2 regions of the Tsukamurella pulmonis genome follow, and region 2 is predicted to be linked to the other one. Evidence: riboswitches for the same ligand, from Rfam matches in the RefSeq annotation. Region 2 holds a riboswitch; the other holds the start of a gene.
The links. Region 2 has a riboswitch for cyclic di-AMP ahead of BLQ62_RS19740 (transglycosylase family protein). Riboswitches for the same ligand answer to the same signal wherever they lie in the genome.

Region 1: linked by a shared signal. The riboswitch ahead of BLQ62_RS14865 (C40 family peptidase) and the one ahead of BLQ62_RS19740 (transglycosylase family protein) in region 2 are both predicted to bind cyclic di-AMP.

What each region holds. Positions count from the first base shown of each region.
Region 1 is NZ_FNLF01000002.1:3,037,882-3,041,274, reverse strand. It holds gene BLQ62_RS14875 (DEDD exonuclease domain-containing protein) at 1-799, opposite strand, end outside; gene BLQ62_RS14870 (hypothetical protein) at 918-1,130, shown strand; cyclic di-AMP (ydaO/yuaA leader) riboswitch at 1,252-1,401, shown strand; gene BLQ62_RS14865 (C40 family peptidase) at 1,491-2,096, shown strand; gene BLQ62_RS14860 (NlpC/P60 family protein) at 2,158-3,201, shown strand; gene BLQ62_RS14855 (glycosyltransferase family 4 protein) at 3,217-3,393, shown strand, end outside.
Region 2 is NZ_FNLF01000002.1:4,017,947-4,021,339, reverse strand. It holds gene BLQ62_RS19745 (hypothetical protein) at 1-643, opposite strand, end outside; gene BLQ62_RS19740 (transglycosylase family protein) at 837-1,511, opposite strand; cyclic di-AMP (ydaO/yuaA leader) riboswitch at 1,522-1,678, opposite strand; gene BLQ62_RS19735 (MoaD/ThiS family protein) at 1,835-2,074, opposite strand; gene moaA (GTP 3',8-cyclase MoaA) at 2,078-3,067, opposite strand; gene BLQ62_RS19725 (hypothetical protein) at 3,064-3,282, opposite strand; gene BLQ62_RS24400 (cold-shock protein) at 3,361-3,393, shown strand, end outside.

The sequences.
Region 1 (3,393 bases), 980 kb from region 2:
CCACCATCTCCTTGATCCGGCCGCGCGTCTCCCCGGAGGTGAAGTAGCTGCGCACCCGGCGCCGCAGATTGCCCGACGTGCCCACGTAGAGCACCTCGTTCCCCGGACCGCGGAACAGGTACACGCCGGGGCGCTCCGGTAGCGGGTCGGCGAGGTGGCGCTTGGCGCGCTGTTGCGGCGTGACGGACGGGAGGTGCCCGCGCAGCTCCCCGAGCGTGTGGATGCCGAGGTTGCCCACCCGTCCGATCAGCCCGTGCAGCACCTCGACGGTGGCCCGCGCGTCGTCGAGCGCGCGGTGGTTCGGCGTGGTCTCGGTGCGGAACAGGCGGGCGAGTTCGCTGAGCTTGACCGACGGCGCCTCGTCCCGCGTCAGCACGCGCCGGGCCAGCTGCACGGTGCACAGGGAGGCGGGCTTCGGCCAGGGGGTGCCGGTGGCGGCCGCGGCGGCTTTGAGGAAGCCGAGGTCGAACCGGGCGTTGTGGGCAACCAGGACGGCGCCGTGCGCGAACTCGAGGAAGGACGGGAGGACGGAATCGATCCGGGGCGCGCCGGTGACCATCGCGGTGGTGATCCCGGTGAGGTGGGTGATGTGCGGGGAGATCCCGCAGCCCGGATCGACCAGTGTGGCGAACTCTCCCAGGACCTCGCCGCCGCGCACCTTGACCGCGCCGATCTCGGTGATCGCATCGCCGCCGCGGGGTGATCCGCCGGTGGTCTCCAGATCGACCACGACGAAGGTCACCTCCCGCAGGGGCGGGTCGACGACGCCCGACTCGCAGTCGTCCAGGCTCAGCTGCATGGCGCGACCGTAGAACACCCCACCGACAGGTTCTCGCGGACCGAACGGGCGCACGAAACTTGTCAGCCGCCGCGCCTAGCGTCGCCGGCATCGAGACCGACGACGAAGGGACGCCGCCATGGCGCTGCACATCGACTGCTCCACCTGCCCCGCCAAGCCCCGTGCGTGTGGCGACTGCTCGGTGGGCTTCCTCCTCGGGCCGCTGGAGGTGCCCGCGGACCCCACGGTCACGGCGGATCCGGACCTGAGTGACGCAATCGCCGCGTTCGCCGGCGAGGGAATGCTGCCGCGCCTGCGCGTCGTGCCTGACCAGGCCAAACGCGCGGGCTGAGATGCACCGTGGGTTGTGCGTTTCTGCCCACACCGGCGCGTCCGGCTAGACAGGTGCGTTTCCGTTTCGTAATCTTTCTGAGACCTTGCGGAGGTGCCCGGGGCGAAAGCCGCCCCGTCTCCCGAGGTCACCGCCTAAGAAGCCCCAGTGCTTCGCCGGGGACCCACACACGTTATCCGGGGTGAATCGCCGGAGGCTCACGCCTCCGGGGTAGGGCATCTTCCTCGCCCGAACCCGTCAGCTAACTCGGTCGGCGGTCGGGAAGAAACTTAGGAGAATCGCTTCGTGGCGAAACACCGACTTCAGCCGCAGCCCAGCCGAGGTGCCACCGCCGCTCGCGGTGCCTTCGCAGCAGGCGCCGTGACCATCGGTACCCTCGCGGCTCCGGCCGCCGCGTTCGCAGCGCCCGCCCCCGCGGCGCCGGCCCCCGTCGCACCGAAGGCGAAGCCCGCCCCCGCGCCGGCCGCGAAGCCCGCGGCGAAGGCGAAGCCCGCGGCGAAGCCGGCCGCCAAGCCCGCGCAGACCGTCGCGACGCACAACACCTCCGCGCGCCCCGGCGTCGTCAGTGGTGTGGCCGTCGCCCCCAAGCCCGGCGTCACCACGGTTGCGGGTGCGCGCCCCGGCGGTGCGAAGGCGAAGGTCGTGCAGGCCGCGCTGTCGCGCACCGGCCTGCCCTACTCGTACGGCTCCGCCGGCCCCAATTCGTTCGACTGCTCGGGCCTGGTCTACTGGTCCATGAAGCAGGCCGGCATCACCGTTCCCCGCGACAGCTACGGCCAGCTCGGCGGCGGTCGCTCGATTCCGATCTCCGACCTGCAGGCCGGCGACATCGTGATCTACAACGGCGGCAGCCACGCCGCGCTGTACATCGGTAACGGCAAGGTCGTCCACTCGGTGAACTACGGCATCCCGGTCAAGGTGAGCCCGCTCAACGAGATGTCGGTCTACTCCGCCCGTCGTTACTGACGTAACCTGGCAACGGTTGCTTTCGCAATCGTGCTCCAGCTCTGGAAGGACCTGCTCGGCCGTGTCATCGACCTCCCACACCCGCTCCCTGGCGCTGCGCGGCTCCGCCGCGTCCGCGGCGCTCGCCCTCGTGGCCGGGCTGACCGTGGTCGGCAGCGCCACCGCGGATCCCGACACGGCCGACGCCGCGCTCAAGCAGTACGAGAAGCTCTCCGAGCAGGCTTCGGGCACGAACGAGGCGGCCAAGGCGGCGCAGGAGGAGGCCGAGAAGGCCACCGCCGCCAAGCGCGCGGCCGATGCCACGCTGGTCGCCGCGAAGCGTGAGGTCGCCGCGGTGAAGGCACGGCAGGCGGCGTTGCAGCCGCAGATCGACGCCGTGGTGGTGGCCAACTACAAGGGCTCGCGCACCAACCGCACGTACGCGCTGCTCGTCAGCGACTCGCCGCAGCAGATGCTCGATCAGATGTCGACGCTCGACTTCATCAACCGTGACGTCGTGGCCACCGTCGACGCCTACAAGAAGTCGAAGGCCGCGGCCGATTCCGCCGCCACCCGCGCCGCCGAGGCCGCGACCGCGGCGGAGAACACGCGCACCGACGCCGAGCGCAAGGCGACGGACCTCAAGCAGAAGAAGTCGCGCCTCGCGCAGGAGGTCGCGCGCATCAAGGCCATCTACGACCGGCTGACCGGCGCGCAGCGCCAGTCGCTGATCGGGCCGCCCACGCCGTTCGATCCCAGCAAGGTGCCGCCGGGGAGCACGTCGGAGCTCGCGGCCGTGCGCGCCGCGCTGACCCGCGTCGGCATGCCCTACGCCTGGGGCGGCACGGGCCCCGGCCAGTTCGACTGCTCGGGCCTGATGGTGTGGGCCTACCAGCAGTCCGGCAAGTCGCTGCCGCGCACCTCGCAGGCGCAGCTGAGCGGCGGCCGCCCCGTCTCCCGCGGCGAGCTGCAGCCGGGCGACATCATCGTCTACTACTCGGCCGCCACGCATGTCGGCATGTACGTCGGCGACGGAAAGGTCGTGCACGCCTCCACGTTCGGCGTCCCGGTGCAGGTCGTGCCGATCGACGCCGCGGGGCCGTACAACTCGGCGGTGCGCTTCTAGCTAGGCTTGGGCACCATGCCGCGCACGCTGCTGGTCACCAACGACTTCCCGCCCCGCCCCGGAGGCATCCAGACCTACCTCCAGGCCTTCGTCCGGCAGTTGCCCGCCGATGAGCTCGTCGTCTACGCCTCGCGGTGGCGCGACAGCGAGGAGTACGACGCCGCGCAGCCCTTCGAGGTGGTGCGCCACCCC
Region 2 (3,393 bases):
CGCCGACGGGGCCCGCAGCGCCGGCGGCGCCGACACCCGCACGGGTGCCGGGGGTGACCGCACCGACACCGGCGGCTCCGCCCGCCGCACCGGCGCCCGCACGAGCAGCGGGCCCGGCCGCGCCGACGCCCGCGGGGATGCCGATACCGGCGGGGATTCCGACGCCGGCGGGGATGCCGACGCCCACCGGGATGCCGACGGGGACGGGGAGGACGCCCGCGGGCGCTGCGACGCCGGCGGGTGCTGCGATGCCCGCGGGGGCTGCGACACCGGCAGGGGCCGCGCCGCGCGCGCCGTTGCCCGCGCCGGTCCGTCCGGCGCCGCCGGGGGCGGTGCCGACGCCCGGGGCGACACCGCCGGGGACGACCACGGGGATCACGCCGGGCACGACGGCGCCCTGGCCGGGCTGCCCGGCGCCCGGACGGGCCGGGGCGGGCTTGGCCGGCTTCGCCGGGGTGACGGACGCACCCGGTGCCGGGGCCGCAGCGCTCGGGGCCGGAGCCGGGGCGGGTGCGACGGGGTTGCAGGGGCAGCCGGGCGTGGCGGCGGCGGGTGCGGCGACGACGAGCCCCGCGGCGGCGAACAGCGCACCGGCGGCGGCGAGCTTGCCTGCGGTCCGTGAGGTGCGGTGGCGAGTGAACATCGGGCCTTCTTTCCTGCCGAGCTTTGCAGTCGCGAACACGACCGGTGATGAACCTAGCAGATAGTGTGCGACTGCAAAACGTTACCCGACCGTGATTCGATCACCGATCGACCGGGATGCCTCCGCGAACGACGAAGGGGGCCGACGGCGTGGTGCCGTCGGCCCCCTTCGGGACGTGATGGAGCGCGTGGGCTCAGTAGCCCTTCGCGGCCGCCTGCTGCAGCATGGAGAGCACGGCGGGATCGACCTGCTGGCCGCCGCTCTGGGCCTGCGAGATGACCTGCTCGATGTACTTCGCGTTGACCGACTGGCCGGGCTTGGCGACCGGCTTCGCGGCGGGCTTGGCCGCAGGCTTGGCGACGGGCTTCGCTGCGGGCTTCGCGACCGGCTTGGCGGCGGGCTTCGCGACCGGCTTGGCGGCGGGCTTCGCGGCCGGCTTGCTCACGGGCTTGGTGGCCGGCTTCGTGGCGCCGGTGTCCGTCGGGGAGACGGTGCGCGGGGTCGGCGCGCCGAGGCCGGTGCCGCAGGACGGCCATGCGCCCTTGCCCTGGCCGGCGAGGACCTTCTCGGCGATCGCGATCTGCTGGGCCTTGCTGGCCTGGTTCGCGGTGGGCGCGTACTGCTGGCCGCCGTAGGCGTTCCAGGTGGACGGGCTGAACTGCAGGCCGCCGTGGTAGCCGTTGCCGGTGTTGATCGACCAGTTTCCGCCGGCCTCGCACTGCGCGACCTGGTCCCACTGGGAATCGGGGGCGGCGTTCGCGGCGGGTGCGGCGAGCGCGAAACCTGCGCCACCGAGCATCGCGCCGGCGGCGGCGATCTTCGCGGCGCTCAGGCTGGTGGTGGACTGCTTGCGGTGACGACCGGTCATCGTGTGAAGTCTTTCCTCTCTACGCGCGTGCGAAGTTAGCTGTCGGGTTCGAGCGAGAGGCTGCTCGGCCGGTTGCCCGGCTTGACCCCTAGGGCGTGCGCCCTGCGGCCGTGCGGCCGCGGATGGTTCCTCCGCCTTCGTCCAGGTGTAGATCGTGGTGCTTTCCCGAATCGGACACTGGACGAAGCTCTGCGCTGCGAACGATCCGGGTGGCTGCTGCTGCGGCCCTCAGCGACGGTAACAGACCCCGCCCCGTGGCCCAACCGTTACCGGACCGTGATTTTGCGGAGTGTGATCGATGTCACCCGGGGGTGTCGGTCGGATCAGCCGCCGGCGAAGGGCGGGAGCACGTCGAGCATCGCCCCGGATGCGGGTGCCGCGACGTCGCGCACGGCGACCTCGTCGAGCAGGTAGCTGCAGCGCGGCAGAACGGCGCTCAGCGCGGGGCGGCGCTCGGCCAGGAGCTCGGCCACCTCGGCGACGGAGGCACCGTCGGGCACCGGGACGCGCTCCTCGGAGACCCCCGCCGCGGCGCGGGCGGCGGCGAAGTAACGGATCAGCACGGCTCAGCCCCCGATCGCGCTCATCGGGCGCGACGGCTGCAGGAACGCCGGGTCGTCGATGCCGTGTCCGGCCTGCTTGCCGAGCATCGCGGCGAGCCAGGCGTCGGCGATCTGCTCGTCGGTCGCGCCGCCGCGCAGCAACGGCTTGAGGTCGGTCTCCTCGGCCGCGAACAGGCAGGTGCGGATCTGGCCGTCGGCGGTGAGCCGCACCCGGTCGCAATCGCCGCAGAAGGGGCGCGTGACCGAGGCGATCACGCCCACCGTCGACGGGCCGCCGTCGACCGTGAAGAGCTCGGCGGGCGCGCTGCCGCGCGGCTCCGCGTGCGGCGTGAGGGTGAACTCGCGGCGCAGCTCGGCGAGGATGTGCTCGGCCGTGATCATGGTGCTGCGGTCCCACGTGTGGTCCGCGTCGAGCGGCATGTGCTCGATGATCCGCAGCTCGTAGCCCGCGTCGAGGCACAGTCGCAGCAGCGGGCGCGCGTCGTCGAGCCGCCCCGGCCCGAGGACGGCGTTGACCTTGACCGGGGTGAGGCCGGCGTCCGCGGCGGCGCGCAGGCCGGCCAGAGCGTCGTCGAGGCGGTCGCGCCGGGTGACCTTCGCGTACTCCTCGCGATCGACCGTGTCGAGCGAGACGTTGACCCGGTCGAGCCCGGCCCCGGCGAGCTTCGCCGCGTGCCGCGCGAGAGAGAGGCCGTTGGTGGTCAGTGAGATCTCGGGGCGCGGTTCCAGCGACGCCGCGTGCGCGACGATCCGGTCCAGGTCGGCCCGCAGCAACGGCTCACCGCCGGTGAATCGGATCTCCGTGATTCCGAGGTCGCGGACGCCGATCGTGATGAGTCGGTCGATCTCGGGGCCGGTCAGCACGTGGTCGTTCGCCAGCCAGGGCAGTCCCTCGGCGGGCATGCAGTAGGTGCACCGCAGGTTGCACCGGTCGGTGAGGGAGACCCGCAGGTCGCGTGCGACGCGCCCGTAGCGGTCGACCAGGGGTTTCACGACTGCTCGCGATCCCCGACGCGACCGCCGATGATCACGGCGATCACGCCCACGAGGAAACCGACGGGCGCCAGCGGTGTCAGGGCGTACACCCAGGTGGGGGCGGTGGTGCCGCCCGTGACGAGCGGCGTGAGGAACAGGGCGGCGATCGCGATCAGCCCGATCGCGAAGAGTGCGATCGAGACGGAGACGGCGCCGGAAACGAACTTGCCCATGCCTCTAGACTAGTCCCAGTGCGTCTCGCCGATCGCGGGGCGCGTTTTGTTGTTCTTAGTGCAGAGCGGGTGACGAGAGTGCCTACCGGCAAGGTCAAGTGGTACGACACG